3 regions of the Pseudomonas sp. Cab53 genome follow, and region 3 is predicted to be linked to each of the others. Evidence: predicted binding sites of a transcription regulator. Region 3 holds the regulator's gene; each other region holds the start of a gene.
What was found. Region 3 encodes FliA, which starts transcription of late flagellar genes. Its sites were predicted from a motif close to CTAAAGTTTNNNNNNNNNNNGCCGNTAA; they were not measured.
Positions count from the first base shown of each region.

Region 1: the regulator FliA is predicted to act here: its motif matches at 8,490-8,517, upstream of KI241_RS03925 (methyl-accepting chemotaxis protein).
Region 2: the regulator FliA is predicted to act here: its motif matches at 2,230-2,257, upstream of KI241_RS08790 (methyl-accepting chemotaxis protein).

Region 1 is NZ_AP021902.1:915,582-925,933, forward strand. It holds gene pnp (polyribonucleotide nucleotidyltransferase) at 16-2,121, shown strand; tRNA gene KI241_RS03890 (tRNA-Thr) at 2,247-2,319, shown strand; gene KI241_RS03895 (hypothetical protein) at 2,332-2,877, opposite strand; gene KI241_RS03900 (DUF6388 family protein) at 3,177-3,482, shown strand; gene nadC (carboxylating nicotinate-nucleotide diphosphorylase) at 3,551-4,399, opposite strand; gene KI241_RS03910 (DUF1631 domain-containing protein) at 4,669-6,876, shown strand; gene ampD (1,6-anhydro-N-acetylmuramyl-L-alanine amidase AmpD) at 6,941-7,501, shown strand; gene ampE (regulatory signaling modulator protein AmpE) at 7,498-8,334, shown strand; gene KI241_RS03925 (methyl-accepting chemotaxis protein) at 8,609-10,352, shown strand, end outside.
Region 2 is NZ_AP021902.1:2,007,414-2,017,765, reverse strand. It holds partial or broken gene yegQ (tRNA 5-hydroxyuridine modification protein YegQ) at 1-133, shown strand, start outside; gene KI241_RS08790 (methyl-accepting chemotaxis protein) at 509-2,188, opposite strand; gene KI241_RS08785 (Na+/H+ antiporter NhaC family protein) at 2,447-3,763, opposite strand; partial or broken gene KI241_RS08780 (sensor histidine kinase) at 4,046-5,358, opposite strand; gene KI241_RS08775 (response regulator transcription factor) at 5,369-6,037, opposite strand; gene KI241_RS08770 (PepSY domain-containing protein) at 6,037-6,348, opposite strand; gene KI241_RS08765 (PepSY domain-containing protein) at 6,348-6,656, opposite strand; gene KI241_RS08760 (patatin-like phospholipase family protein) at 6,898-7,977, shown strand; gene queD (6-carboxytetrahydropterin synthase QueD) at 8,061-8,417, shown strand; gene KI241_RS08750 (alpha/beta hydrolase) at 8,634-9,485, shown strand; gene codA (cytosine deaminase) at 9,611-10,352, shown strand, end outside.
Region 3 is NZ_AP021902.1:1,720,665-1,731,016, forward strand. It holds gene KI241_RS07500 (hypothetical protein) at 1-642, opposite strand, end outside; gene flhA (flagellar biosynthesis protein FlhA) at 912-3,041, shown strand; gene flhF (flagellar biosynthesis protein FlhF) at 3,053-4,402, shown strand; gene fleN (flagellar synthesis regulator FleN) at 4,517-5,347, shown strand; gene fliA (RNA polymerase sigma factor FliA) at 5,344-6,087, shown strand; gene KI241_RS07525 (chemotaxis response regulator CheY) at 6,248-6,619, shown strand; gene KI241_RS07530 (protein phosphatase CheZ) at 6,639-7,424, shown strand; gene KI241_RS07535 (chemotaxis protein CheA) at 7,448-9,727, shown strand; gene KI241_RS07540 (chemotaxis response regulator protein-glutamate methylesterase) at 9,776-10,352, shown strand, end outside.

The DNA.
Region 1 (10,352 bases), 810 kb from region 3:
AGAAGGTAGGACACCGTGAACCCGGTAATCAAGAAATTCCAGTTCGGTCAGTCGACCGTTACCCTCGAGACTGGCCGTATCGCCCGTCAGGCCTCCGGCGCAGTGCTGGTCACCGTTGACGACGACGTCAGCGTATTGGTGACCGTTGTCGGTGCCAAGCAAGCCGATCCAGGCAAGGGCTTCTTCCCTCTGTCTGTCCACTACCAGGAAAAGACTTACGCTGCCGGTAAGATCCCTGGCGGTTTCTTCAAGCGCGAAGGCCGTCCTTCCGAGAAAGAAACCCTGACTTCCCGACTGATCGACCGCCCGATCCGTCCGCTGTTCCCAGAAGGCTTCATGAACGAAGTGCAGGTTGTCTGCACCGTCGTGTCCACCAGCAAGAAGACCGATCCGGATATCGCTGCGATGATCGGTACCTCGGCTGCCCTGGCCATCTCCGGCATTCCTTTCGATGGCCCGATCGGCGCTGCCCGCGTGGCGTTCCACGAAAGCACCGGCTATCTGCTGAACCCAACCTACGAGCAACTGCAGGCTTCGAGCCTGGACATGGTCGTTGCCGGTACTTCCGAAGCCGTGCTGATGGTTGAATCCGAAGCCAAGGAACTGACCGAAGACCAGATGCTGGGCGCTGTCCTGTTCGCCCACGACGAGTTCCAGGTGGTGATCAACGCCGTCAAGGAACTGGCCGCCGAAGCCGCCAAGCCAACCTGGAGCTGGGCTCCGCAAGCCGAAGCCACCGAGCTGCTGGGCGCGATCCGTGCCGAATTCGGCGATGCGATCTCCCAGGCCTACACCATCACCGTCAAGGCTGACCGCTACGCGCGCCTGGGCGAGCTGAAGGACCAGGTCGTCGCCAAGCTGTCCGGTGAAGAAGGCCAGCCGTCCGCCGCTGAAGTCAAAGCCGCTTTCGGTGAGATCGAATACCGCACCGTTCGCGAAAACATCGTCAACGGCAAGCCGCGTATCGACGGTCGCGACACCCGCACCGTACGTCCGCTGAACATCGAAGTCGGCGTGCTGCCAAAGACCCACGGTTCGGCGCTGTTCACCCGTGGCGAAACCCAGGCCCTGGTCGTTGCAACACTGGGTACCGCCCGTGACGCGCAACTGCTGGACACCCTGGAAGGCGAAAAGAAAGACCCGTTCATGCTGCACTACAACTTCCCACCGTTCTCGGTCGGCGAGTGTGGTCGCATGGGTGGCGCCGGTCGCCGCGAAATCGGTCACGGTCGCCTGGCGCGTCGTTCGGTCCAGGCCATGCTGCCGGCTGCCGACGTGTTCCCGTACACCATTCGCGTGGTATCGGAAATCACCGAGTCCAACGGTTCGAGCTCGATGGCTTCGGTCTGCGGCGCTTCCCTGGCCCTGATGGACGCCGGTGTGCCGATGAAGGCACCGGTTGCCGGTATCGCCATGGGTCTGGTTAAAGAAGGCGAGAAGTTTGCCGTCCTGACCGACATCCTGGGTGACGAAGACCACCTGGGCGACATGGACTTCAAAGTGGCCGGTACCGCCAAAGGCGTCACCGCACTGCAGATGGACATCAAGATCAAGGGCATCACCGAAGAAATCATGGAGATCGCCCTGGGCCAGGCCCTGGAAGCTCGCCTGAACATCCTCGGTCAGATGAACCAGATCATCGGTCAGTCCCGTACCGAGCTGTCGGAAAACGCTCCGACCATGATCGCGATGAAGATCGACACCGACAAAATCCGTGATGTTATCGGTAAAGGCGGCGCGACCATTCGTGCGATCTGCGAAGAAACCAAGGCTTCGATCGACATCGAAGACGACGGTTCGATCAAGATCTTCGGCGAAACCAAGGAAGCGGCAGAAGCAGCTCGCCAGCGCGTCCTGGGCATTACCGCAGAAGCCGAGATCGGCAAGATCTACGTCGGCAAGGTCGAGCGCATCGTCGACTTCGGCGCCTTCGTCAACATCCTGCCGGGCAAGGACGGTCTGGTTCACATCTCCATGCTGAGCGATGCTCGCGTCGAGAAAGTGACCGACATCCTCAAGGAAGGCCAGGAAGTGGAAGTGCTGGTGCTGGACGTGGACAACCGCGGCCGTATCAAGCTGTCCATCAAGGACGTCGCAGCAGCCAAGGCATCGGGCGTTTAATCACCCCCACGCCTGACCGCTGAACAAGCAAACGCCCCGACTGGTTCGGGGCGTTTTGCTGTGGGTCGAAAAATCTTCCGGCGCCGGTTGCCTGGCTACAGGGGACGATGCTAGGTTTAGCCACCGCCCGTGTAGCTCAGTCGGTAGAGCAGCGCACTCGTAACGCGAAGGTCGCAGGTTCGATTCCTGTCTCGGGCACGATTACCCTCGCTACTTCACCTTCCTGCTCAGATCCTCGACCGTGCGTTTGAGCTGGTCCATTTCCCGATCCTGATCACTCAACTCCCGTTTAAGCGTCGAGATTTCACTGCTGTTCGAGTTCGAACTGGAACCGCTGTTGCGCTTGAGGTCTTCCACCTGCTTGCCAAGGTCGCGCAGGTCTTGCTCCTGTTCCTTGACGGTACGCTTGAGTTCTTCGATTTCCTTGTTGCTCGAACTGGAGCTCGAGCCACCGCTGCGCTTGAGTTCTTCAATCTGGCGGGCTTGCTCGGTGAGGGTGCGTTTCTGCTCCTCCAGTTCAGTGGTGTTGGCCTTTACATTTTTTGGCAGTTCTTCCAGAACGCCGACGCTGATATTGGTCTTGAAGAGCAAGTCCTTGTTGAATGAGCTGCGCAGGGCTGGAATGGTATCGGAGGGCAATGTGTAACCAGAGTCGGTTTCGACAGCTGCTTGGGCTGTGCCTGCCAGGATCATATTGCCGAGCAACAGGGTGGCAACGCCGACGTGAAATGAAGGCAAAATGCAAAAGCTGCGCATCACTGGGTTCCTTGTGAGGTGCCGACATGGCACATCGCTATGACTGGAAATTCTGATGGTTGTTCCCAGCTTATCTCCGCGTTTATGGCCTATGTTTTGTAGGGCAGATGTAAAGAGCCGTGTAAATCGTCGGCAAAACGTCCTATATTCGTCCCGGCACGAAGATCGCCCAGCAGTTTTCAGATGATCCCCGAATGGTTCTGAAGGCCAGGTAAACCGGGCTTCTAACGGTTTTCTGCGGCAGAGAGATCCTTGATGATCCAGATCCATCCTCCATTCCTCCGATCAACGAGAACGACATGACCGCTAAAGAACTGACGCAAGAAGCCAGACACGAAGAAGCACTGCGCAAATACGCCCTGGACACGCCTCAGTTACTGGAAGAAATCAAGAACCTGAGCGCTGACGAGCAGAAAGACCAGCTCCAATGGGCGTTCGAGGACGAGGCCGAAGCCCAGGGGCTGCAACCTTGGGAGTTGACGCTCAAGTACACCAGCACACCTGAAGAATTCGAGGCGCAGCGCCTTGCATTGCACAAGGAGGCGGCCGAGGTGTTGGGAGTGGAGTGGGATGAGTACTGCGAGATGAATAATCTAGTCGTTTAGCAACAAGCAACAAGCTACAAGCCAAGCACGGAACAGCTTGCAGCTTGTAGCTTGCGGCTTGAAGCTGCTCAGAGACTGAGCCGCATCGACAGGTCCACAGCCTTCACATCCTTGGTCATCGCTCCGATCGAGATGTAGTCCACCCCGGTCTCGGCAATCGGGCGCAATGTGCTTTCGTTGATCCCGCCGCTGGCCTCCAGCTTCGCCTTGCCGCCGTTCAGGCGCACGGCTTCACGCATGTCGTCCAGGCTCAGTTCGTCGAGCATAATGATGTCGGCATTGGCCGCCAGCGCTTCCTTCAATTCCGCCAGGCTTTCCACTTCGACCTCCACCGGTTTGCCCGGGGCGATCTTGTGGGCGGCCGCAATGGCCTGTGCGATCCCGCCGCAGGCGGCGATGTGGTTTTCCTTGATCAGGAAGGCGTCGTACAAGCCGATGCGGTGGTTGTGGCAGCCGCCGCAGGTGACTGCGTACTTCTGCGCCAGGCGCAGCCCGGGCAGGGTTTTGCGGGTGTCCAGCAGCTTGACCTGGGTGTCGGCGACAAAATCGGCCAGGTAGCGGGCCCGCGTGGCGACGCCCGAGAGCATCTGCAGGAAGTTCAGCGCGCTGCGCTCGCCGGTCAGCAGCGAGCGCGCCGGGCCTTCGAGGTGGAACAGCGCCTGGTCGGGGCTCACCCGGTCGCCGTCGCGCACCTGCCAATGCACCGCGACGCGCGGGTCCAGTTGCCGGAACACGGCATCGACCCAGGCCGTGCCGCTGATGACGGCGGCGTCGCGGGTGATGATGGTGGCCTTGGCCAGGCGTTCGGCGGGGATCAGTTGCGCGGTGATGTCGCCGCTGCCGATGTCTTCGAGCAACGCACGGCGCACATTGGCTTCGATTTCAACGGTCAGATCGGCGAGACGTAGATTCGGCATAACAGGCTCCACAAACAAAGTGGTCCGATTATAGGGCCAGGCCATGAACGAACCCAAGGCGCTGGCAGGCGACTGCGCCTAATCAAACCTGCATTTGGTCGCGTCTTCGCAACGTTTACGCATTTCTCGGGTCACTTGATGCGCGGTATTTCGAGCGGGATCACAGCACCCTCTGGTGCGACACCGTTCTTTTGGTCGATAATCCGCCTTTCGATTGACGTCATGTCTTTGACGTCGCCAGCCGAAGACCACCGTTCCAGGAGGCCAGGATGCACAATGACGGGAATGTAGTGCCTTTACACAAGGTATCTGCCGATCAGGCGAATCGTTCGCCGCTCCCGCGCCTGCCGGTGATTCTGCTTCAGGTTCGCGACAAGGCCGCGCAGCAGTTGCGCGTGGGCCTGCAAGGGCTGTTCGATAACGCCGACGACACCCTGTTTGAAATGGCCGACCGGGCACGCGACGACATCGAGCAGAACCTGTTCTTCGAAGCCATGCGCGACCTGCGCCTGAAGCGCAAAAGCATCGAACGTGAATTCATCGAGCAGTTCTTCGAGGCCTTCGTCAGCCTTGCCCAATACGACGTCACCCAGGCCACCCTCGCGCCCATCCAGGCTTGCAGCGCCTCGCCCCAGCTTTCTCAAGACGAATTGGAGCGACACCTGGCCGTCGAGGCCATGGTCACCCGGGTGCTCAAGCGTGATGGCCCGGCGCTCGAACAATTGACCGCCCGGCTCAGTGCGTTGCTGGCCCGGCCGCTGGGCAACCCGCAAAACCCCCTGAGCCCCGCGCTGCTGTGTGAGAACTTCCTGCAAGCCGGGCGCAACCTGGGCGTGGGGATCAAGGTCAAGCTGATCCTGCTCAAGCTTTTCGAACGCTATGTGCTCAGCGAGTGCGACCCGCTCTACGCCGAAGCCAACCAGTTGCTGGCGGCCACCGGTATCCTGCCGGAGCTCAAGGCCGCGCCGTCACGGCGCGCGTCGGATCGTCTCGACGAGCCCCCACGGCCCAAGGCCGATGCGATGGCCAAGCCCAGGTCGGCCGAGGTCGATGACAGTGTGCAGGAGGTGTTCGCGGCGTTGCAGAAGCTGTTGATGCAGGTGCGCGGCAGCGTGGCGCCGACCCTGGAAGCCAGCGCGCCGGCCCAGCCGATCTCCACTCGCGACCTGCTGCGACTGCTGTCCCATTTGCAGCAGTACGCGCCCACCGTCCAGGACGAATTCGACCTGCGCAGCCAGCTGGAGCAGTTGCTGACGCGGGTCAGTGTCCGCAGCGGCAAGTCCCGGGTGGTCGAAGACGCGGATGAAGACGTCATCAACCTGATCTCGATGATGTTCGAGTTCATCCTCGACGACCACAACCTGCCGGATTCCTTCAAGGCCCTGATCGGCCGCCTGCAGATCCCGATGCTCAAGGTCGCGGTGCAGGACAAGAGTTTCTTCAGCCGCGGCAACCATCCTGCCCGGCGGTTGCTCAACGAAATTGCCGCCGCGGCCATGGGCTGGGGCGATTGCGACGATCATCAGCGCGACGCGCTCTACCTGCGTATCGAGCAGGTGGTGCAACGCCTGTTGAACGATTACGTCGATGACCCGGCGATCTTTTCCGAACTGCTCGCCGATTTCCTCGCCTTCACCAGTGACGAGCGCCGCCGCAGCGAGCTGCTCGAACAGCGCATCCGCGATGCCGAGGAAGGACGCGCCAAGGCCGAGCTGGCACGCTTGCGGGTCGAGGGCGCGCTGAACCAGGTGATGCTGGGCAAAGTCTTGCCCCAGGCCGTGGTGGAGTTCGTCCTGCAGGCCTGGAGCCAGGTGCTCCTGCTGACTTGTTTCAAGCATGGCAAGTATTCGGCCGAGTGGCAGGCCGACGTCCTGACCCTGGAGCGGTTGATCTGGAGTGTCCAACCCCACGACGAACCCGATGCCGGCCTGCGTTTGCTGGCGGTGGTACCGGAGTTGCTCAAGGCTTTGCGCGAGGGGCTGAGTCGCTCGGCGTTCGACCCGTTTGCCACCAGCGAGTTTTTCAGCGAACTGGAGGTCTTGCACGTCCAGGCCCTTGAGCGGATGGGGCAAGCGCAGACGCAGGCTTCGTCGGCGGATTCGCCGGTCATGGTCGAGGTGGTGGAGAAAATCGTCTTGCGCACCGCCCATAAAGGCACGGGAGACAGCGCGGCGGTGCGCTTGCCAGCCGATGACGTGGGGCTGATCCAAGTCGATCAACTGCGCCTGGGCAACTGGGTCGAGTTCCAGGAAGAGGATGACAACACCCTGCGCTGCAAGCTGGCGGCGATCATCGAGGCCACCGGCCAGTACATCTTCGTCAACCGCACCGGCCTCAAGGTGCTGGAGCACAGCCGCACCAGCCTGGCCCTGGAGTTTCGTCGGGGGGCGGCGCGCCTGTTGGACGACACGTTGTTGTTCGACCGGGCGCTGGAATCGGTGCTAGGCAACCTGCGCCAGCTCAATCGCGGCAAGTGATCGCGCAGCGCGGGCCGATCACGGCATACTGACGGCATCCACCGTCGTCTTCGAAGGAACCTGTATGCAGTTGGACTCCGCGAGCGGTTGGTGCAAGGGCGTGCGTCATTGCCCTTCGCCCAACTTCAATGCGCGCCCCGAGGGCGAGATCTCCCTGTTGGTGATCCACAACATCAGCTTGCCACCGGCCCAATTCGCGACGGGCAAGGTGCAGCAATTCTTCCAGAATCGCCTGGATGTCACGGAGCACCCTTACTTTGCCGGTATCGCCGACCTGCGGGTTTCTGCACATTTTTTGATCGAACGTGACGGCGCCGTCACCCAGTTTGTCTCTTGCCTGGACCGGGCGTGGCATGCGGGCGTCTCGTGCTTCGAGGGGCGAGAGACCTGTAATGATTTTTCCCTGGGCATCGAGTTGGAGGGCACCGATGATCTGCCCTTTACCGACGCGCAGTACGCGGCCCTGGTGGCGTTGACCCGGCAGTTGCAAGCGGCTTTCAGTGCGATCACGGTGCAACGCATCTGCGGACATAGCGACATTGCCCCGGGACGCAAGACCGATCCGGGACCGGCATTTGACTGGGCGCGCTATCGTGCGGCCCTGACAGAAGGGGAAGGACAATGAGTTTTCTGGTGTTGCTGCTGGCGGTGTGGATCGAGAAGTTCTCGGCCCTGCGTCAGCGGGTCCAGCGCGATGGCGGTTGGCTGCAAGAGCTGAACAAGCTTGAGGCAAGGCCGCGCTGGGTCAATCGGCCGTGGTTGGTGTTGGTCGTGATGGTGCTGCTGCCGGTGGCGTTGCTGGCATTGCTGCTGTGGGTGCTGGAGCCGGTGGCCTATGGCTTGCTGGCGCTGCCGGTGCACTTGCTGGTGGTGATCTACAGCCTGGGGCGCGGCGATCTGCTGGCCGACCTCGGGCCGTTTCGCGATGCCTGGCGTCGCGAGGATCTGCAAGCGGCCACCCATGTGGCCAAGCGAGACCTGGACATTGAAGCCGACGACGGTGAACAACTGCTGGAGCGGGTCCAGGGGCATCTGCTGTGGCAGGCCTACCAGAGCTTTTTCGCGGTGATCTTCTGGTACTTCTTGCTGGGCCCGGTCGCGGCGCTCAGCTACCGCCTGCTGGCACTGGCCGCCGAACACAGTCACAACGCCGGCGTCGCCGAGCGTGCCGGGCAACTGCGCCACGCCTTCGATTGGGTGCCGGTGCGCCTGCTCGCGGCGAGCTTCGCCCTGGTGGGCAACTTCGTCGCGGTCAGCCGGGTGATGTTGCACGAACTGTTGAACTGGAACATCAGCGCCGCGGACCTGATCGACAAGGTCGGCCTGGTGGCCGGCGAGATCCCTAAGCCCATGGCCGGGCCGGACGGCATCAACAGCCTGGATCGGCTCTGGGAATTGCTGCTGCGCGCGGCAGTGCTCTGGTATGCCGGGTTCGCGTTGTGGACGGTGCTGGCCTGACCTGTGTAAATGATGTGGGGTGCATGATTTTCGCGGCGAGGAAGCTTGCTCCCGCTGAGGTGCGAAGCACCTCCCCAAAGACGGCGTCCGCCTGGCGCCCGAGCGGGAACAAGCGTCCTAGTCACAGTGCTCAGCGTCCCCTGTGACTCGTTAACCTTAAGTTACAAATCTCCCCGCCGATTTAGGCTATATAGGGACAGCGCCCCGAATGGTGGCTTTCTGCTGTCTCTGTGCGCCAGCCATAACAATAAGAACATTCCCGGGAGGCTTCCTTGTGAAGAGTTTGCTCTGGCCCGCTGTCGCGCTGATGAACCGCCTGAGCTTCGGCATGAAGTTCAGCCTGATCAGTGTGTTGTTCCTGGTGCCGATGCTGGTGACCAACTTTTTTCTGGTACGCGATTCCTATCGGGAGTTCCAGGGCACCCAGGTGGAGCTGCAAAGCCTCGACCTGTTGGCCAGCAGCCTGGCCCTGCGCCGAGACCTGGAAACCCTGAACAACCTGGTGCAGATCAACGCCAGCCTCGGGCAGTCCGGCAAGGCCGGCGACGTGGAGGCGAAGATCGGCACCCTCGAACAACAGGTCCTCGCGCGGCTGCAAGGCATGACCGCGATGGCGGTCGAGCCCGAGCAGGTCAACGCCTTCGATGCTAAGCGCGACGAAATGATTGCCGCATTCAAGGCCCAGCAGGCGGAAAGCTCCTTGCAGAGCAAGAGTGCGCTGATCGGCAAGCTGCTCAACAGTGCGCAGACGTTCAGCCAGATCATTGCCAGCCAGGCGGGGTTGAGCCGCGACAACCAGAGCGACATTCGCCAGCTCAGCGAATTGATCGTCGGCATGACCCCGAAAGTCACCCAGCTCCTCGGCGAAGGCCGGGCGCTGGGGGCTTCGTCGCTGGGGTTGGGGTTTCTCAATTCGGCCTCCAGTACCCGCTTCGATGAATTGCTGGCGCAGATCGAAAAGCTCCAGGGCGAATACGAGGTGAAACTGCAGGACACCCTGGGCGCCAGCCAGGCGGCCGGGCAAGCTCTGGCCGAACAGGCCAACGGCAGCAAGGCCAGCCTCAAGAAGGCCAGTGAGCTGATCGAAGAACAGGTGGTGATGGCCGATACCCTCGATGCGCCGTGGCCGGCGTTCTACGAGCAGATCAGCGGCCTGATGGCGCAGACGTACCGGCTGAATGAGGCGACCCAGGACTTTCTCGGGGTCCAGTTGCAGCATCGCCTGGAGCAGAACCGCAGCCACATGGTGTTGCAAGCCGTGGCATTGGCCGCGGTGTTCCTGCTGATCTTCTACCTGTACGCCGGTTTCTACGCCTCGACCCGCACCACCCTTCAACACTTGGGCCTGATGATGGACAAGGTGGCTGCCGGGGACATGACGGTCAATTTCGTCGCCCGCAGCAAGGACGAGCTGGGTGAGTTGGGCGAGGTGTTCAACGGCACCGTGGCGAAAATCCATGACTTGATCGAACAGGTCGGGCGTACCGTCGCGGAAGTCGAGCGCCAGGCCGGGCAGGTGGAAACGGTGTCGGCCCAGAGCAACCAGGCTGTTGCCGGACAACGCAGCCAGATCGAACTGGTCGCGACGGCGATGAACCAGATGTCGGCCACGGCCCAGGAAGTGGCCCGCAGTGCCGCGGCAGCGGTCAGCAGCGCCCACAGCGTCAACGATGAAACCCTGAGCGGCCGCGGCCTGGTGGAATCCCAGCAGGGCAGCATTGCCCGGTTGGCCAGCGAGATCGATCAGTCGGTGCAGGTGATCAATCAACTGGCGACCGACAGCCAGGCCATCAGCCGGGTTCTGGATGTCATCAAGAGCATTGCCGAGCAGACCAACCTGCTGGCGCTCAACGCCGCCATCGAGGCGGCCCGGGCCGGTGAACAGGGCCGGGGTTTTGCGGTGGTGGCCGATGAAGTGCGGACCCTGGCCAAGCGGACCCAGCAATCGACCGAGGAAATCGAAGCGATGATCACCCGCCTGCATGGTGGCGTGGGGGCGGCGGTGAAGGCGATGGGCA
Region 2 (10,352 bases), 290 kb from region 3:
CGACCTGCACCAGTTGCAGGACATCAAAGGCCAGGGCATCGACGTCGCACCGGGGGACGGGCACGTGGTGTATGTGCCGATTCCAGATGCGGTGGACCTGCAGTTCGGGTTGTTGATGCGGGATGTGCGCTAGGCTCTGTTTGAAAAGTCTTGAGACGAAGGTCAGGCAAGGCGAAAACCGGAGAGGAAGCGGAGTTTACTGGAGTAAATGAGCATTCCGAGCCGGTTTTCAACGCAGCATGAACGAGTATCAAGGCTTTTCAGACAGAGCCTAGGCCTGGTGCTGCCGCCATTCCTTGTGAAAGCAAGTGGTGTGTCAGAAGTGAATACATTGCCTGACACGCTGCATTCGCGAGCAAGCCCGCTCCCACTGGGGCCAGTATTGGCCGTTGGACCGCGACAGGAACTGCCGAAGGCTGCGATCCTCCCCGACCGATAGGGCCCGGCTGCCCGGGCGTCACATCTGGATCGGGCGCGAAAGATCGCAGCCTTCGGCAGCTCCAGCCGGTCAGATGCGGAACTGGCCGACCAATTTGCCCAGGCGCTGGCCCAGCTCGTTGAGGCTGCGGGAGGTCTGGGCGCCGAGCTGGGTTTCGTCGGCAACATTGTCCACTGCGACGGCGATCTGATGCACGCTGCGGTTGATTTCCTCGGCCACCGCGGTCTGCTCTTCGGCGGCACTGGCGATCTGGGCGTTCATCGAGTTGATGGTGCCGATCAACTGCGCCATGGTGTCCAGGGACGCGCCCGCCTCGTTGGCCCGCACCGACGTGCCGTCGCCGGCCTCGCTGGAGCGGCGCATCGCCTCCACGGCAGCATGGGTGCCTGATTGCAGGCGGTCGATCATGCCCTGGATTTCCTGGGTGCTTTGCTGGGTCCGGCTGGCCAGGGCCCGCACCTCATCGGCCACCACCGCGAAGCCACGCCCCGCCTCCCCGGCACGCGCGGCCTCGATGGCGGCGTTGAGGGCCAGCAGGTTGGTCTGCTCGGCAATCGAACGAATCACCCCGAGCACGCTGACGATCGAGGACACGTCCTGTTGCAGGCTGTCCAGGGACACGCCGCTGCTGCGGATATCGTTCACCAACGCATGAATCTGCTGGATGCTACCGGCCACCACGCGCTTGGCCGACTGGCCTTCTTCGTCAGTCTGCTGGGCGGCGACGGCCGCGCCCTGGGCGCTGCGTGCCACTTCCTGGGCGGCCGAAGACATTTCGTTGATCGCCGTGGCGACCTGGTCGGTTTCGTGGCGCTGGCGCTCCATGGCCTGCTCCGAGCGCTGGGCCTGCTCGGACACTTGCGTCACCAGCCCGGTCAGTTGCGAGGTCATGTCGGTGATCTGCCGCACCAGGCCGTGGATCTTGTCGACGAAGCGGTTGAACGAACCGGCCAGTTGGCCGAGCTCGTCCTGGCTGGTGATCGCCAGGCGCCGGGTCAGGTCGCCCTCGCCCGCCGCGATGTCATCGAGGTTGTCCTTCATCAGGTGCAGCGGCCGCAGGATGGTGTTCGCCAGCAGCAGGCCCACCACGGCAATCACCAGCAACACCACGGCGGCGATGCCGACGATGCTCAGGATCACACCCTGCACGCGTTCATGGACCTTGGTCTCCACCAGGGCGACCTGGGCTTCGATGCCGTCCAGGTTGACCGAGCTACCGACCGCCATGTCCCACTTGGGCAGGTATTCGGTGTAGCCGAGCTTGGGCACCAGTTCCTGGCTGTTGGGCAGTGGCGAGCTGTATTCGAGGTAGTGGGTACCGTCCTTGGCGACTTTCACCAGGTCACGGTTGACGTAGACCCCGTTGGGATCGCGGTTGTCCTTGAAACTCTTGCCCACGCCGTCGGCGCTGTTGGCCTTGAACAGGCGCACGGTCTCGGAGTCGTAGCCGAAGAAGTAGCCGTCCTTGCCGTAGCTGATGTTCGACAGGAGCTTGATCGCCTGGGCCCGCGCCTCGTTGTCACCGGCAGCGGCGGCATCGTACAGCGGCTTGATGGCGGTCAACCCCACCGCCACGTAGTTCTGCAGCGTCGCCTTGGCCTCCGCGAGCAGGCGTTCGCGCGTCTGCTGCACCTCTTTGCCGGCCTGCTCCGTTAGGATGAAGGCCGTGGTCAGGCTGATGATCACCGCAGACAACAGGACCGGCAGTATTGCCAGGGACAGGACTTTAGCCTTCAGGCTCAGGCGCATGCTGTTCACTCTTGTTGGTGTTATTGGCGTGGTTAGCTGGGTTAGCGGCAGCGCACGGCAAAACTGTAGGACAAGGTGAAAAAGCTTGGCGCGAATGGTCTACCGATTTGTCATCGGATTTAATGGCCTCTTCGCGAGCAAGCCCGCTCCCACACTGGACTGCTGGCAGCACCTATTGGGTGTTCACAGCAGATCTTTTGTGGGAGCGGGCTTGCTCGCGAAGGGTTCGGCTCGGTCCTGAGCCTGTTTGAATATCCCTTACAACACCATCGCCGCCACCCAACCAAACGCCAGCAAGGGCAGGTTGTAGTGGATGAAGGTCGGGACCACCGTGTCCCAGATATGATGGTGCTGGCCGTCGATGTTCAGGCCGGAGGTCGGGCCCAGGGTCGAGTCCGAGGCAGGCGAGCCGGCATCGCCCAGGGCACCGGCGGTGCCGACGATGCAGACGATCGCCAGTGGGCTGAAGCCCAGTTGCAGGCACAGCGGGACGAAGATCGTCGCGAGGATCGGCACCGTGGAGAACGACGAACCGATCCCCATGGTCACCAGCAGCCCGACCAGCAGCATCATCAGCGCACCGATGCCCTTGTTGTGGCCGATCCAGGCCGCCGAGGCCTCCACCAGGCTCTGGACTTCACCCGTGGCCTTCATCACTTCGGCAAACCCCGAGGCGGCGATCATGATGAAACCGATCATCGCCATCATCTTCATGCCTTCGGTGAACAGGTCGTCGGTCTCACGCCAGCGCACCACGCCCGACAGGGAGAAAATCAGGAAGCCGACCAGGGCACCGATGATCATCGAGTCCACCAGCAACTGGATGGCGAACGCCGCCGCCACGGCCAACCCGGCCACCATCAGGCTCATCGGGTTGTAGCGCACCGCCACTTGCTCGACCCGGGCGATTTTCTTCAGGTCGTAGACGCGTTTCTTGCGGTAGCTGAACAACGACAGCAACAAGCCGAACACCATGCCCAACGCCGGGATGCCCATGGCGTGGGTGACGTTGATGCCGCTGACGTCCACACCGCTGCGGGCGATGTTGGCGAGCAGGATTTCATTGAGAAAGATGTTGCCAAAGCCCACCGGCAAAAACATGTAGGGAGTGATCAGGCCGAAGGTCATGACGCAGGCGATCAACCGGCGATCGAGTTGCAGCTTGGTCAGCACATAGAGCAGCGGTGGCACCAGCAGCGGGATGAAGGCGATGTGGATCGGCAGGATGTTCTGCGAGGCGACCGCGACGGTGCCCAACAGGCCGATGAGGACCCATTTGACGCCGGACCCGCCGGCGGCGTCCTGACGGTCCACCATGGCCAGGGCTTTGTCCGCCAGGGCGTGGGCCATGCCGGATTTGGCAATCGCCACGGCGAACGCGCCGAGCAACGCGTAGGACAGCGCCACCGTCGCACCGCCCCCAAGGCCGGCGTTGAACGCCTTGAGCGTCGCGTCGATGCCCAAGCCCCCGGTCAAGCCCCCCACCAGCGCGCCAATGATCAGCGCGATTACCACATGCACACGAGACAAGCTGAGCACCAGCATGATGCCAACCGCGGCAATTACTGCATTTATCATCGTTACCTCAAAGCACAGCGATGGAAAGCCACCGGACAAAAAGGGCGCGACTTTGCAGGAAGCGGCGGCAAGCTGCAAGGGCCAAGGTGGTGATTTGTGCCAGCCACAAAGCGCCGGGCCTCTCTCCGTCAAATGTGGGAGCGGGCTTGCCCGCGAAGGCGGTGTATCAGCTAAACATTCATGACTGACACTCCGCCTTCGCGGGCAAGCCCGCTCCCACAGGGGGATTTGTGCCAGCCACAAAAGGCGAGCCCGCTCCCACAGTGGCAAGTGCAGGCTTCAGCGCTTGGACAGTTCGATCACCACCTTCAACCCACCCCACTCACTGGCGTCCAACACCAGCCTGCCGCCCCAGCTGTCGACGATGTCGCGCACGATCCCCAGCCCCAGGCCATGGCCATCGGTCTGTTCATCCAGTCGGGTGCCACGGCTGAACACCTGGTCGCGGCGGTCTTCAGGGATGCCTGGGCCGTCGTCTTCCACGGCCAGGCTGAATCCCCGGCCGTCTCGGTCACCGTTAGGCGCACTTCGGCGTCGGCCCATTTGCAGGCGTTATCCAGCAGGTTGCCCAGCAGTTCCAGCAGGTCCTCGCGGTCCCATGGCAGGTGCAGGCCAGGAGGGCCGAGGTAACTTAAATGCAAGTGTTCGCCGTGGATCATATTGAGCGTCGCCAGCAGGCCAGGCAGTTCGGCGTCGCAATCGAGGTGGGCGCCGGGCAACGCATCGCCGGCCAACCGGGCGCGATTGAGCTCACGGTTCAGGCGCTGGCGTACCTGTTCCAGTTGTTCGAGCAACAGCTTGCGCAATTCGGGGTGCGGGTCGAGTTTCTCGTTCGACGCCAGGCTTTGCAGCACCGCCAAGGGTGTTTTCAAGGCATGGCCGAGATTGCCCAGGGCATTGCGCGAACGCTTGAGGCTGTCCTCGGTGTGGGCCAGCAGATGGTTGATCTGCGCCACCAGCGGTTCCAGTTCGCGCGGGACCTGCTCGTCGAGCTGCGAACGCTGGCCGCGTTGCAACTGCGCAATCTGCTCCCGGGCCCGGTCCAACGGGCGCAAGGCCCGACGCACGGTGAGGCGTTGCAGCAACAGGATCAGCAGCAGCCCCGCCAACCCCAGGCCCAGGCCGATCTGCTGCATCCGGCGGAAACTGTCGCGCACGGGGGTGTAGTCCTGAGCGACGCTGATGGAGATCGCCTGGCCCAGGCGCCGGTAATCGGTGCGCAACACCAGCAGCTTCTGGCCCTCGGGGCCCAGTTGCAGGTTGCTGTGCAGGCCCGGATGGTCGAGCCGGGGCAGTTCCTGGTCCCACAGCGAGCGGGAACGCCAGTGGGCATCGGCAAAATCGATGCGAAAGTAATGCCCGGAAAACGGCCGCTGGTAGGCCGGCGACAAGCGTCGCTCATCCAGTTGCAGGCCCTGCGGGCCACGCACCAACGCCACCAGCAGGTTCTCGCTGTCGTTGCGCAACCCGGCTTCCAGGTAACGCTGCAAACCCAACTCGAACAGCCACAGGCTGGTTTGGGCCAGGACCAGGCCCACCACCACCATCACACCGATCAGGCCCAGGCTCAGGCGGCGCTGGATGGATCTCACGGCAGGTCGCTCATTGGGCCTGCCCGCCGAACAGGTAACCCTGGCCGCGACGGGTTTCGATCACGCTGCGGCCCAGTTTGCGTCGCAAGTGATTGACGTGGACCTCCAGCACATTGGAATCGCGCTCGGTTTCACCGTCGTACAGGTGCTCGGCGAGATGACTCTTGGACAGGATCTGCTCGGGGTGCAGCATGAAATAGCGCAGCAGCCGAAACTCGGCGGCGGTCAACTGGATGTCGGTGCCGTCGCGGATCACGCATTGACGCCCCTCGTCCAAGTGCAGCCCGGCGGCCTGGAGCGTCGGCTGGTTGAACTGGCCATGGGAGCGACGCAGCAGCGCCTGGATCCGCAGGTGCAGTTCTTCGGGATGAAAAGGCTTGGTCAGGTAATCGTCGGCCCCGGCCTTGAGGCCTTCGATGCGCTCGGCCCACGAACCGCGCGCGGTCAGGATCAACACCGGCGTGGCCAGGCCACCGGCACGCCATTGGGCCAGCACCTCAAGGCCCGGCACGCCCGGCAGGCCCAGGTCGAGGATGATCAGGTCATAGGGCTCACTGCTGCCTTGATACACCGCGTCGCGCCCATCGGCGAGCCAATCGACGGCGTAGCCCTGCCGTGTCAGCCCGGCCATCAGCTCGTCGGCCAAGGGAACGTGATCTTCCACCAGAAGCAGGCGCATCAGTCTTCCTTATCTTTGAGTAAACGGCCGGTCGCGGCCTCCAGGTCCAGTTCGCGCACGACGCCGTCGGTGTCCAGCAGCTCGACCTCGTAAATATAGACGCCGTGCTTTTCTTCCAGCTCGGCCTCCAGCAGCTTGGCCCCGGGATGAAGGTCCAGCGCCTGTTGCAGCAGTTGCTCCAGCGGCAGGATCACGCCCTGCTGACGCAGGTGCAGGGCTTCGTCCTGGTCCAGGTCCCGGGCCACCACCACCGAACAGACCGCCAGCAGCGCCAGCGCCCAGCGGCTGCGGGCGCGTAAATTAAGCTTCATTACGTATCCTGATGATTCTTGAGTACCTTGCCGGTGACGGCGTCCAATTCCAGGTCCCAGTCGATGCCTTTGGGATCGCGCAGCTCCACCTGGTAAATGTACTTGCCGTACTCTTCTTCCAACTCGGAGTCGGTGACGGTGGCACCCGGGTGTTCGGCCAGGGCGGCGGCGTCGAGTTTTTCAAAGCTCAGGATGGTACCAGCGTCTTGCAGCTTGCGGGACTCATCGGCCCCCAAGTCGCGAGCGTGAGCCAGGCCCGCGTTGAAGGCCATGAGGGTCGCGATGAATAAGGCAGTCAGGCGGTTCATGGGTTGTCTCCTTTTTATAGTCGTCACCTTGGAACTGTATCGGGGTGAACTTAACTGAAACTGAATTGCCATCATCGAACCCAGGTCAAAGTCGCGATCCCTGTGGGAGCGGGCTTGCTCGCAAAGGCGTCAGTACATCCAACATCGATGCAAGCTGGCCCACCCCATTCGCGAGCAAGCCCGCTCCCACAGATAGAGTGTGTCGCTATAATCCTTCGCTTGCCCAAGTCACGAGACCGGTATGACAGCCATCCACATCAAGTTCCCCGCCCTCACCCTCAAGGCCGGCCCTCGTGCGCTCGCACGCATCCGCCAGGCCGGCCTGAATGCCGCCGACGTCGGCACGTTGCCAGGTGCCGCCGGGGGCCCGAAAGCCCTGGGGATCCAGGGGCTGGACCTGGCGCTGTTCGGCGAGTGGCTGCCTGCCGCGCCCCGGGAACGCTCGCTGATCGGGGCCTCGGTGGGTTCCTGGCGCTTCGCCAGTGCCTGCCTGCCGGATGCCGCCGAGGGAATCCGACGCCTGGGCACCTTGTACAACGAACAGAGCTTCGCCAAGGGCGTGACCATGGCCGGCGTCAGCCAGAGCTCGCAACGCATGCTCGACGACCTGCTCGAAGGCCGCGACAACACGATCCTCGAAACCCCGCACTACCGGCTCAACATCATGGTGGTCAAGAGCCACGGCTGGCTGGCACAGGACCATCGCGGGCGACTGGGCCTGGGGTTATCGTCGGTGATTGCCGACAACCTGCGCGGCCGTGCAAGGCTTTCAAGGCACTTCGAACGCCTGATCATCCACGACCCGCGCCGGGCTCCGCCGCTGCATCCGCTGGAGGACTTTCCGTCCCGCTTCGTGCCGCTGGACGCCTCGAACCTGCGCCAAGCGCTGCTGGCATCGGGCTCGATCCCGATGGTGATGCAGGGGGTGCGCGACCTGCCCGGTGCCGGCGCCGGCACCTACCGCGACGGTGGCCTGCTGGATTATCACCTCGACCTGCCCTACAGCGGCAACGACATCGTGCTGTACCCGCACTTCACCGACCGGGTCATCCCCGGCTGGTTCGACAAAGGCCTGCCTTGGCGTCGGGCCAGCGTCGAACGCCTGCAGGACGTGCTGTTACTGGCGCCGTCACGGGAATACCTGGCTCGCCTGCCCTACGGCAAACTGCCAGACCGTAACGATTTCAAGCGTTTCATGGGCGATGACCCGAGCCGCCGCACCTACTGGCGCAAGGCGATGGACGAGAGTCGCCGCCTCGGTGACGAGTTTCTCGAGCTGACCGTCAACGGTGGCCTGGCCGAGCGATTGCTGACCCTTTAGTCAGCATGGCCGCGCACCACCGTTGGCAACCTGATAAACTGCGCCGCCTGCCTCGCGACTGATCTTTCAAAGAGCCCGAACCTGTGGAAATTTTCAAAGAATTCACCTTCGAATCCGCCCACCGCCTGCCCCACGTGCCGGACGGCCACAAGTGCGGGCGCCTTCACGGGCATTCGTTCAAGGTGGCGATCCACCTGAGCGGCGACATCGACCCGCATACCGGGTGGATCCGCGACTTTTCAGAGATCAAGGCGATCTTCAAGCCGCTCTACGAGCGTCTGGACCACAACTACCTCAATGACATCCCCGGCCTGGAAAACCCCACCAGCGAAGTACTGGCCAAGTGGATCTGGAACGAGCTGAAGCCATTGCTGCCGGAACTCAGCGCGATTCGCATCCATGAAACCTGCACCAGCGGCTGCATCTATCACGGCGAGTGACCCCACGCTGTTCCCGTGGCGAGGGAGCTTGCTCCCGCTGGGCCGCGAAGCGGCCCTTAAGCCTGGGGCTGTGTCGTCAGGTCGATCGTTGTCGCCGCTTTCGGGGCTGCTGCGCAGCCCAACGGGAGCAAGCTCCCTCGCCACAACTGTGCTCTCCTGCCATCCTGCATTGGCCTATGCTCTACCCCCTGAACCCTTCTCGGCGGAGCATCGACCATGACCGACTGGCAGCTGGATCAGGTATACGACTTCAACGGACATTCCATTCGCTACGCCATCCAGGGTGACGGGCCACCGCTGGTGTTTGTCCATGGAACGCCCTTCTCGTCCTATGTGTGGCACCGGATCGCCCCGCTCTTCTTTTCCACCCACCGGGTGCATTACTTCGACCTGTTGGGCTACGGCCAATCCGCGCAACCCGATGCCGATGTGTCCCTCGGCGTGCAGAACCCATTGCTCGCGCAGTTGCTGGCGCACTGGGGCTTGGACTGCCCGGATGTGGTGGCCCATGACTTCGGCGGCGCCACCGCGCTGCGCACGCATCTGCTCAATGGTAAGAACTACCGCAGCCTGACGCTGATCGACCCGGTGGCGCTATCGCCCTGGGGCTCGCCTTTCGTGCAGCACGTTCGTCAGCACGAAGCGGCCTTTAACGGCCTGCCCGATTACATCCAGCGGGCCATCGTGCCGACCTATATCCGCGGCGCGATCGAACGGGACATCCCGGACCGGGAGCTGGCGCCCTACGTCCAGCCCTGGCTCGGCGAGACCGGCCAGGCGGCGTTCTATCGGCAGATCGCGCAAATGGACGAGCGCTACACCCGCGAAGTCGAGGGGTTGTACACCAGCGTACGTTGCCCGACGCAGATTCTCTGGGGAGAGAATGACCAATGGATCCCCATCGAACGCGGCCAGGCCCTGCAACGGTTGATTCCGGGCGCACAACTGCTGCCCGTCCCCAATGCCGGGCACCTTGTCCAGGAGGACGCGCCAGAGGCGATCGTGGCGGCGGTGTTGCGATATATAGGCGCCAATGCGGACACCCCAGTGTCCGGGACGCGGGGCTGACCGTCGCGCGCGATGTACTGCGTAAAGGGCACTCGCCACTCTCTGGCGTATGTGCTATTGATCAGCGCCATGGGGGCTCGCTCCGCTGACGCGCCACTCCAAGACCTCTGAAAGGGACTCGCCTGATGCACATCATCAACGCCCGCCTGCGCAACCACGAAGGCTTGCATGAACTGCACCTGGAAAATGGCCTGATTGCCAGCGTCGCCCGCCAGACCGAGGCCCCCAGCCTGGGCCCTCAGGACCTCGATGCCGGCGGTAACCTGGTGGTGCCGCCCTTCGTCGAGCCGCACATTCACCTGGACGCCACCCTCACCGCCGGCGAGCCGCGCTGGAACATGAGCGGCACGCTGTTCGAAGGCATCGAGTGCTGGGGCGAACGCAAGGCCACCATCACCGAGGAAGACACCCGGACCCGCGCGCGCAAAACCCTCCAGGCCCTCGCCGCCCACGGCATTCAGCATGTGCGCACCCACGTCGATGTCACCGATCCCCAGCTCACCGCCCTCAAGGCGATGTTGCAGGTGCGCGAAGAGAACCGCCATTTGGTCGACATGCAAATCGTCGCGTTCCCCCAGGAAGGCATCGAGTCCTACCGCAACGGCCGCGAGTTGATGGAAGAAGCGATCCGCATGGGCGCCGACGTGGTGGGGGGCATCCCGCACTTCGAGTACACCCGCGACCAGGGCGTCAGTTCAGTGAAATTTTTGATGGACCTGGCCGAACGCACCGGTTGCCTGGTGGATGTGCATTGCGACGAAACCGACGACCCGCATTCGCGCTTCCTCGAAGTGCTGGCCGAGGAAGCTCGCAGCCGCGACATGGGCGCTCGGGTCACCGCCAGCCACACCACTGCCATGGGCTCCT
Region 3 (10,352 bases):
TTTTATGATCGTGGCTAACTCCCGATGTGCTGCGTCGGTAAAGTCTTTGAATCCATGGAAATCGAGGATCATCACTTCTTTATCGTGGGCGGTATAGAGGTTGATAGCCGCTTGCAGGCAGTCGCCTGAGACGGTCCTGCCAGAGTTGCCGCTGTGGAAGATAGAAAATCTTCTAGGGTCTGACTGCGCCAGTCCCCAGTAAAACTGGATCCTCAGATCGAGCACCCGGATACCTGTATGTAATTGACTATGAGGTGATACGTCTTGGCAGGTCTCAAGGCTGTTGCTGTAACCCGCTTGCTTATCCATCGCCGAGTTGTGCGTGCCGGGCAGGATCATTTCATCGATGCGCAAGCTCCCGGTAACGCCGGGGTAGTAGCCCATCCAGTTGGGGCGAACATTATTGAAAGGTGAGCAAATACCGCCGCTGATACTGCCGTTCGGGCACCAGCCTACCCTGGGTGCTGAAAGCTCCTCCTCACCAGGGGTGGATTCACAGTGGGTCGCCTGTTCGGTGTCGGGGTATGGTTCGTAAGGGAAGGGCGCGAAATCAGGCTGAACGTAAGGTTTCAGTACGCCCTGTCCGTCCAGGTGGTCCGGATGCACGCCCATTTGTTCGGCAAGGGAAGTATTATCGATCATGACAAGCCTCCGCCAAGTGCGCTGCGGTTTTCGCTAGCGCCACATCCATTGCGCATTCATTCAACACCCCGTTGCCAGTCTTAACCACTCTCAGATGTGCCAGGTTGACGTTTCGCTCGTTCGGTGCTGGCGGTATGCGCAACTTCTGGCCTGTCACTTGGCTTTGTCTCAATTTTCGCGTCTCCCCAAAGTTGGACGGCTTTTTGCAAAAGCAGCTCCCAAGACGCTGCCAGCGTCAAAAGTTTGCTTCACAGAAACGGGGAATATCGGTGAATCGCTCTCAGCTACTCAGCACCGCGCGCAGCAACGCTGTGACTCTCAGCCAAGGCAACCTCGGGGTGCCGCTGCTGCTGATGGTCATGCTTGCCATGATGATGCTGCCCGTGCCGCCGTTCCTGCTGGACGTGTTCTTCACATTCAACATCGCCCTGTCGATCGTGGTGTTGCTGGTCTGCGTCTACGCCCTGCGCCCCCTGGATTTCGCGGTGTTCCCCACCATCCTGCTGGTGGCGACGTTGCTGCGCCTGGCGCTGAACGTGGCGTCCACCCGGGTGGTCATGCTCCACGGCCAGGACGGTCATGCCGCCGCCGGTAAGGTGATCCAGGCCTTCGGCGAGGTGGTGATTGGCGGTAACTACGTGGTGGGTATCGTGGTTTTCGCCATCTTGATGATCATCAACTTCGTCGTGGTGACCAAGGGTGCCGGGCGGATTTCCGAGGTGAGCGCGCGTTTTACCCTCGACGCGATGCCCGGCAAGCAAATGGCGATCGACGCCGACCTCAACGCCGGCCTGATCGATCAGAACCAAGCCAAGACGCGACGCCTGGAAGTGGCCCAGGAAGCCGAGTTCTACGGTTCCATGGACGGCGCCAGCAAGTTCGTGCGCGGTGACGCCATCGCCGGCCTGCTGATCCTGTTCATCAACCTGATCGGCGGCATGGCGGTCGGTATCTTCCAGCACGGCATGAGCTTTGGCGATGCGGGCCGGGTCTACGCCTTGCTGACCATCGGTGACGGTTTGGTGGCGCAATTGCCATCACTGTTGTTATCCACAGCGGCCGCGATCATGGTGACCCGTGCATCGGGTTCCGAGGACATGGGCAAGCAGATCGGTCGGCAGATGTTCGCCTCGCCCAAGGCCCTGGCCGTGGCCGCTGGCCTGATGGCGGTGATGGGCCTGGTGCCGGGCATGCCCCATGTCTCCTTCCTGAGCATGGCCGCATTGGCGGCGGGTGGTGCCTACCTGTTCTGGAAAAAACAGAACGCCCAGAAAATCCAGGCCCTGCAAGAGGTCAAGCGCCAGCAGGAACTGCTGCCGTCGCCGGCTCGCGCACTGGAGACCAAGGAACTGGGCTGGGACGACGTGACCCCGATCGACATGATCGGCCTGGAAGTCGGCTACCGCCTGATTCCATTGGTCGATCGCAACCAGGGCGGCCAGTTGCTGGCGCGGATCAAGGGCGTGCGCAAGAAGCTGTCCCAGGATTTGGGCTTCCTGATGCCGACCGTGCATATCCGTGACAACCTCGACCTGGCGCCGAGTGCCTATCGCCTGACACTGATGGGGGTGATCCTGGCCGAAGCCGAGATCTACCCGGATCGCGAGCTGGCGATCAATCCGGGACAGGTCTACGGTTCGCTCAACGGCATCACCGCCAAAGATCCGGCTTTCGGCCTGGAAGCGGTGTGGATCGAAATCAGCCAGCGGGCGCAAGCGCAGTCTCTCGGCTATACCGTGGTGGACGCCAGCACCGTGGTTGCCACCCACTTGAACCAGATTCTGTACAAGCACTCCAGCGAGCTGATCGGTCACGAAGAAGTCCAGCAATTGCTGCAAGTGCTGGCCAAGGGCTCGCCGAAGCTGGCCGAAGAGTTGGTGCCGGGGGTGGTTTCGCTGTCGCAACTGCTCAAGATCCTGCAGGCGCTCCTGGCCGAGCAAGTGCCAGTGCGCGACATTCGCAGCATCGCCGAAGCCATCGCCAATAACGCTTCCAAGAGTCAAGATACCGCCGCGATGGTGGCGGCGGTGCGGGTCGGTGTATCCCGCGCAATCGTCCAAAGCATTGTAGGTACTGAGTCCGAGCTGCCTGTGATCACCTTGGAGCCAAGGTTGGAACAGATATTGCTCAATAGTTTGCAGAAGGCAGGACAAGGTTCGGAAGAGGGTGTTCTGCTGGAGCCAAGCATGGCCGAGAAGCTGCAGCGTTCGTTGATCGAAGCAGCCCAGCGGCAAGAGATGCAAGGGCAACCGGTGATCCTGCTGGTGGCCGGTCCGATTCGCGCGATGCTCTCGCGGTTCGGGCGCCTCGCGGTCCCGGGGCTGCATGTGCTGGCTTACCAGGAAATACCGGACAACAAGCAAGTGACCATCGTTGCGACAGTAGGGCCCAACGGCTGAGGTAGTGGTTTATGCAAGTGAAGCGTTTTTTCGCCGCCGATATGCGTCAGGCCATGAAGCTGGTTCGTGACGAGCTGGGCGCCGAAGCAGCCATCATCGGTAATCGCCGGATCGCCGGCGGTGTCGAGCTGACAGCGGCTCTGGACTACAAATTGTCGGCGCTGGCCCCGCGTGTTCCGAACATGGAACTCGAGGACGAGCTGCGCAAGACCCAATCGCGCATCGCCAGTGCCCAGGCCGAACTGAGCCTGCGCAGCAGCGAAGGCGAGGCCGCGCCAGGCACCAATCGTCAATTGTTCGCCGGTCAGCCACTGACCGCCGGCCTGCCGCTGACTGCCGCTGAACCGCTGATCGAGCCTACCCAGGCCGAGCCGCGTCGGCCGGCGCCAGCGCCCGCCGCGCCAGCCCGTGGGGTCGACCCGCGTGCCCTGGACTCGATGCGCTTTGAACTCAACAGCCTGCGCGAACTGATGGAAGTCCAGCTCGGCTCCCTGGCCTGGAACCAGTTGCAAGGCAGCCGTCCGGCCCAGGCCAACCTGTGGCGTCGCCTGCAACGCATCGGTCTGTCCGGTCCGTTGTCCCGCGACCTGCTGGCACTGATCAATGGGATCGAAGAGCCTCGCCAGGCTTGGCGCATGCTGTTGGCACACCTGGCGCGTATGATCGCCACGCCGGACGTCGAGCCACTGGAAGAGGGCGGGGTGATTGCCATGGTCGGTCCTGCCGGCATGGGCAAGACCACCACCCTGGCCAAGCTCGCCGCCCGTTATGTACTCAAGTACGGTGCCCAGAGCATTGCGCTGGTGAGCATGGACAGCTTCCGCATCGGAGCCCAGGAGCAACTCAAGACCCTGGGCCGTATCCTCAATGTGTCGGTGACCCACGTGGACCCGGGCCAGTCCCTGGCCCAGGCGCTGGAGCCTTTGCTGCGCAAGCGCGTCGTGCTGATCGATACCGCCGGCCTGCAAGCCAGCGATCCGGCCCTGCGCCTGCAGCTCGAGAGCCTGGCCGGGCGCGGTATCAAGTCAAAAAATTATCTCGTGTTGGCAACCACCAGCCAGAAACAGGTTCTAACCGCCGCATACCACAGCTACAAGCGCTGCGGGCTGGCCGGCTGCATCCTGACTAAGCTGGACGAAACGGCAAGCCTGGGCGAGGTGTTGAGCCTGGCGATCGGTCATGAACTGCCGGTGGCCTACCTGACCGACGGGCCGCGGATCCCGGATGATCTGCATCTGCCGCGCCGTCATCAACTGGTCAGTCGTGCCGTGAGTGTGCAAATGCAGGAAGAACCCAGCGAAGAAGCCATGGCTGACATGTTCGCTGATATCTACCACAGCCCATCCAAACAGGTCGGCTGAGGTTATCATGAGTATTTTTTGTACCTACATCGATGGTCTGCCATGCATTGTTCCGTGTGAACGCGCAGCCAGTAATGTGGCCTCCGTCTAAGTAAGACAAGGTAAAGAACGAACATGGGCAGCATGCATCCCGTACAGGTGATCGCGGTGACCGGCGGCAAAGGTGGCGTCGGGAAGACTAACGTGTCAGTGAACTTGTCCCTGGCTCTGGCAGAGCTTGGCCGACGGGTCATGCTGCTGGACGCCGACCTGGGCCTGGCGAACGTCGACGTGTTGCTGGGGCTAACCCCAAAGCGCACGCTGGCGGACGTGATCGAAGGCCGCTGTGAACTGCGCGACGTACTGTTGCAAGGGCCTGGCGGGATTCGCATCGTGCCGGCCGCCTCCGGCACCCAGAGCATGGTTCACCTGACCCCGGCCCAGCACGCGGGCCTGATCCAGGCGTTCAGCGACATCGGCGACAACCTCGATGTGCTGGTAATCGACACCGCGGCCGGCATCGGTGACTCGGTCGTCAGTTTCGTGCGGGCCGCCCAGGAAGTGCTGCTGGTGGTCTGCGATGAACCGACTTCCATCACCGACGCCTATGCCCTGATCAAGCTGCTGAACCGCGACTACGGCATGAACCGCTTCCGCGTCCTGGCCAACATGGCGCAGAGCCCGCAGGAGGGACGCAATCTGTTCGCCAAGCTGACCAAGGTCACGGATCGCTTCCTGGATGTCGCCCTACAATACGTCGGCGCCGTGCCCTACGACGAAAGTGTCCGCAAGGCCGTCCAGAAGCAACGTGCCGTCTATGAAGCTTTTCCACGTTCCAAATGTGCGCTGGCGTTCAAGGCAATCGCCCAGAAGGTCGATAGCTGGCCGCTGCCGGCCAACCCGCGCGGGCATCTGGAATTTTTCGTCGAGCGTCTCGTGCAACAAACAGCAGGGCCCGTGCTATGACAGCCAGCAGTTACAACCACCTCTACAAGAAATCGGCACGGGACGCCCAGTACGAGTTGATCGAGCGTTACGCGCCCCTGGTCAAGCGTATCGCCTATCACTTGCTGGCGCGGCTGCCGGCCAGTGTCCAGGTCGAGGACCTGATCCAGGCCGGCATGATCGGCCTGCTCGAAGTGTCGAACAAATACGACGCGAGCAAGGGCGCCAGTTTCGAGACCTACGCCGGTATCCGTATCCGCGGCGCGATGCTCGATGAGGTCCGCAAGGGCGATTGGGCACCGCGTTCGGTGCACCGCAACACCCGCATGGTGAGCGATGCGATCCGTGCGATTGAAGCTAAAACCGGGCGTGACGCTAAAGATCACGAGGTTGCGGCCGAACTCCAGTTGAGTCTCGATGATTATTACGGGATTTTGAACGATACCTTGGGCAGCCGCCTGTTCAGTTTCGACGACCTGTTGCAGGACGGCGAGCATGAAGGGCTGCACGAGGATGGCGCGAGTGCTCACATGGAGCCATCGCGTGACCTGGAAGATGAACGCTTCCAGAGCGCGCTGGCCGAAGCGATTGCCAATTTGCCGGAGCGTGAGCGACTGGTCTTGGCGCTGTACTACGACGAAGAGCTGAACCTCAAGGAAATCGGTGAGGTCCTGGGGGTCAGCGAATCGCGGGTCAGCCAGTTACACAGCCAGTGCGCAGCCCGTTTGCGGGGGCGTTTGGGGGAATGGCGAGCGCGCTGATACGCAGTGCGGGGGCGCTGCGAACGAGGCTGGCAGGTACTGCACGGTCTCACCCGTTGTGCTGCGCGCTGTTGTCGAGCGTTGTGCCGGATTGATTGAAATGGCGCGTTCAGGTGCTGGACGCGTTTAAGACTGCTTGGAGGTCGAATTGGACAAGAACATGAAAATCCTCATCGTTGATGACTTCTCAACGATGCGGCGGATCATTAAAAACCTGTTGCGTGACCTTGGGTTCACCAACACGGCCGAAGCAGATGACGGGACCACTGCGCTCCCGATGTTGCACAGTGGCAACTTCGATTTTCTGGTCACCGACTGGAACATGCCCGGCATGACCGGCATCGACCTGCTGCGCCAGGTGCGCGCTGATGAAAAACTCAAGCACCTTCCCGTGCTGATGGTCACCGCCGAAGCCAAGCGCGAGCAGATCATCGAAGCGGCCCAGGCCGGTGTGAACGGCTACGTGGTCAAACCCTTCACGGCCCAGGCGTTGAAAGAGAAGATCGAAAAAATCTTCGAACGCATCGGCTAACGGCGCCCCGGGGGGAGCTATGGATAACGAATCTTCAATGGGCGATTTCGAATCGACCCTGAAAAAACATGCCCGTGAACTGGTCGAAAGCCTCGAAAAAGGCCGTTTTGGCGATGCGGTTCAAATGATCCATGAGCTCAACCAGACCCGTGACCGTGGTCTGTATCTGGAAGTGGGCAAGCTCACGCGTGAATTGCACAGCGCGATTGTCAATTTCCAGATCGACCCGCGCATGCCGCAGGCCGAGGAAGTCTCGCAGATCACCGACGCCACCGAGCGCCTGGGGTATGTGGTCAAGCTGACCGAAGCGGCGGCCAACCGCACCATGGATTTGGTGGAGAGCGCCACGCCGCTGGTCAATGGCCTGAGCGAGGAAGCCCAGGCCTTGAGCACCGACTGGGGTCGGTTCATGCGTCGCGAGGTGGGGGCCGAGGAGTTTCGCGAGTTGGCCCGCCGGGTCGACGGTTTCCTGACGCGCAGCAGCAGCGAAAACCGCGCCGTCGCCAGCAACCTCAACGACATCTTGTTGGCCCAGGACTATCAGGACCTGACCGGCCAGGTGATCAAGCGCGTGACCCAACTGGTTACCGAAGTGGAAAGCAATTTGCTCAAGCTGGTGTTGATGGCCAGCCAAGTCGACCGCTTTGCGGGCATCGAACACGACCGTGAAGCGATGCTTGCTGAAAAAGATCCACAAAAACATCTCTCTCAGGGTGAAGGTCCGCAAATTCATGCCGATAAAAGAGAAGACGTTGTGTCCGGTCAGGACGATGTGGACGATTTGCTGTCCAGCCTTGGATTTTAGCCTGTTTTAGGAGCACCCCATTAATGAGCTTCGGCGCCGATGAAGAGATCCTTCAGGATTTCCTGGTTGAGGCTGGCGAGATTCTTGAGCAACTGTCCGAGCAATTGGTCGAGCTGGAAAGCCGGCCGGATGATGCGGATCTGCTCAACGCAATTTTTCGCGGTTTCCACACTGTAAAAGGAGGCGCCGGCTTCCTCCAGCTCAACGAGCTGGTGGAGTGCTGTCACATTGCCGAAAACGTGTTCGACATCCTGCGCAAGGGTGAGCGTCGCGTTGATTCGGAGCTGATGGACGTGGTGCTTGAAGCGCTGGATGCGGTCAACAGCATGTTCAGCGAAGTGCGCGAGCGCTCGCCGATTACCCCTGCCACGCCTGAGCTGCTCGCTGCGCTGTCGCGCCTGGCCGAGCCTCAGTCGGCGGATGAAACCGCTGCCGTGGCCGAGCCGGTCATTGAAGAACCGGCCGTCGAGGAACCCGTCGCCGAGGAATCGGGCGACATCACCGATAACGAATTCGAACAACTGCTGGACTCCCTGAGCGCCGCCAAGGCCCAGGCCGAGGCGCCGGCGGCTCCGGCTGCCGCACCGGCGGGCGATGCCGCTGCCAGCGATGAAATCACCGACGCCGAGTTCGAGTCGTTGCTCGACCAGTTGCATGGCAAGGGCCAGTTCGCCGTCGATGCCGTCGCGCCTGCGGCGGCCCCGGCCGCCCCGAAAGCGGCGGGCGACAACTCGGACATCACCGACGACGAATTCGAAGCCTTGCTCGATCAGTTGCATGGCAAGGGTACCTTTGCCGTCGACGCCCTGGATTCGGCCATCGCTTCGGCGCCAAGCCCGGCGCAACCTGCCGCCGCTGCGGCCGGCAGCGACCTGATCAGCGACCACGAATTCGAGTCGCTGCTGGACGAGTTGCACGGCAAAGGCAAATTCACCGAAGTCGGCACGGCTTCCGCTACGGGGGCTGGCGCTGCGACGGCTGCACCGGTGGCCAAGGCCGCGCCGAAACCGGCTGCCAAGGCGCCGGAGCCAAAGGCCGAGACACCTGCGCCCGCGGCCAAGCCAGCCGCTGCGGCCGCGCCAGCACCGGCTCGTGCCGCGTCGGCGCCGCCAGCGGAAAAACCAGCCAGCGAAGCCGAGACCACCGTTCGGGTCGACACCGCACGCCTGGACGAGATCATGAACATGGTCGGCGAACTGGTGCTGGTGCGTAACCGCCTGGTGCGCCTGGGCCTCAACAGCCAGGACGAAGCCATGTCCAAGGCCGTGTCGAACCTCGACGTGGTCACGGCCGACCTGCAGACCGCGGTCATGAAGACCCGGATGCAGCCGATCAAGAAAGTCTTCGGGCGCTTCCCGCGCCTGGTTCGCGACCTGGCGCGACAGCTCAAGAAAGAAATCAACCTGGAACTGGTGGGTGAAGAAACCGACCTCGACAAGAACCTTGTCGAGGCCCTGGCCGACCCGCTGGTTCACTTGGTGCGCAACGCGGTCGACCACGGTATCGAGTCGCCGCAGGAGCGAGAAGAAGCGGGCAAGGTCCGCAGTGGCAGGGTGATCCTGGCCGCCGAGCAGGAGGGCGACCACATCCTGTTGTCGATCTCCGACGACGGCAAGGGCATGGACCCGAACGTGTTGCGCTCCATCGCGGTGAAACGCGGCGTGATGGACAAGGATGCCGCCGACCGCCTCAGCGACACCGAGTGCTACAACCTGATCTTTGCCCCGGGCTTCTCCACCAAGACCGAGATCTCCGACGTGTCGGGCCGTGGCGTGGGCATGGACGTGGTGAAAACCAAGATTTCCCAGCTCAACGGTTCGATCAATATCTACTCGACCAAGGGCCAGGGCTCGAAGATCGTCATCAAGGTCCCGTTGACCCTGGCGATCATGCCGACCCTGATGGTGATGCTGGGCAACCAGGCGTTCGCCTTCCCGCTGGTGAACGTCAACGAAATCTTCCACCTCGACCTGTCGCGCACCAACGTGGTGGACGGCCAGGAAGTGGTGATCGTACGGGACAAGGCATTGCCGCTGTTCTACCTCAAGCGCTGGCTGGTCAGTTCGGCGGCGCACGAGGAGCAGGGCGAAGGCCACGTGGTGATCCTTTCGGTGGGCACCCAGCGGATCGGCTTCGTCGTCGATCAGTTGGTGGGCCAGGAAGAAGTGGTCATCAAGCCGTTGGGCAAGATGCTCCAGGGCACCCCGGGCATGTCCGGCGCCACCATCACCGGCGACGGCCGTATCGCACTGATTCTCGATGTGCCCAGCATGCTCAAGCGCTACGCCGCCCGGCGTATTTGATTCTGGAGGAGGGCGGTCCATGGCCGCGCCTCGTCTAACGGAGTGTTTATGGTAGTTAAAGTCCTGGTGGTGGACGATTCGGGTTTTTTTCGCCGCCGCGTCTCGGAAATTCTTTCGGCTGATACGAGTATCCAGGTTGTCGGTACGGCAACCAACGGCAAAGAGGCGATCGATCAGGCCCTGGCACTCAAGCCGGATGTGATCACCATGGACTACGAGATGCCGATGATGGATGGCATCACGGCCGTGCGCCACATCATGCAGCGCTGCCCGACTCCGGTATTGATGTTCTCGTCCCTGACCCACGAAGGCGCCCGGGTGACCCTCGATGCGCTGGACGCCGGGGCCGTGGATTTCCTGCCGAAAAACTTCGAAGACATCTCGCGCAACCCCGACAAGGTCCGGCAGTTGCTGTGCGAGAAGGTCCACAGCATTTCGCGCAGCAACCGCCGCGTCGGTGGCTACAGCGCCCCGGCACCGGCCGCTGTCGCCGCGCCAAGCCCTGCGCCGACGCCAAGCGCTTCGAGCAGCTTCAACCCGCCACCGGTGCGCAGTGCACCGGCACCGGCCCCCACTCGTTCGGCCCCGGCCAGCGCCTCTTCGGCGGCGCCCAAGCGCAAAGCCT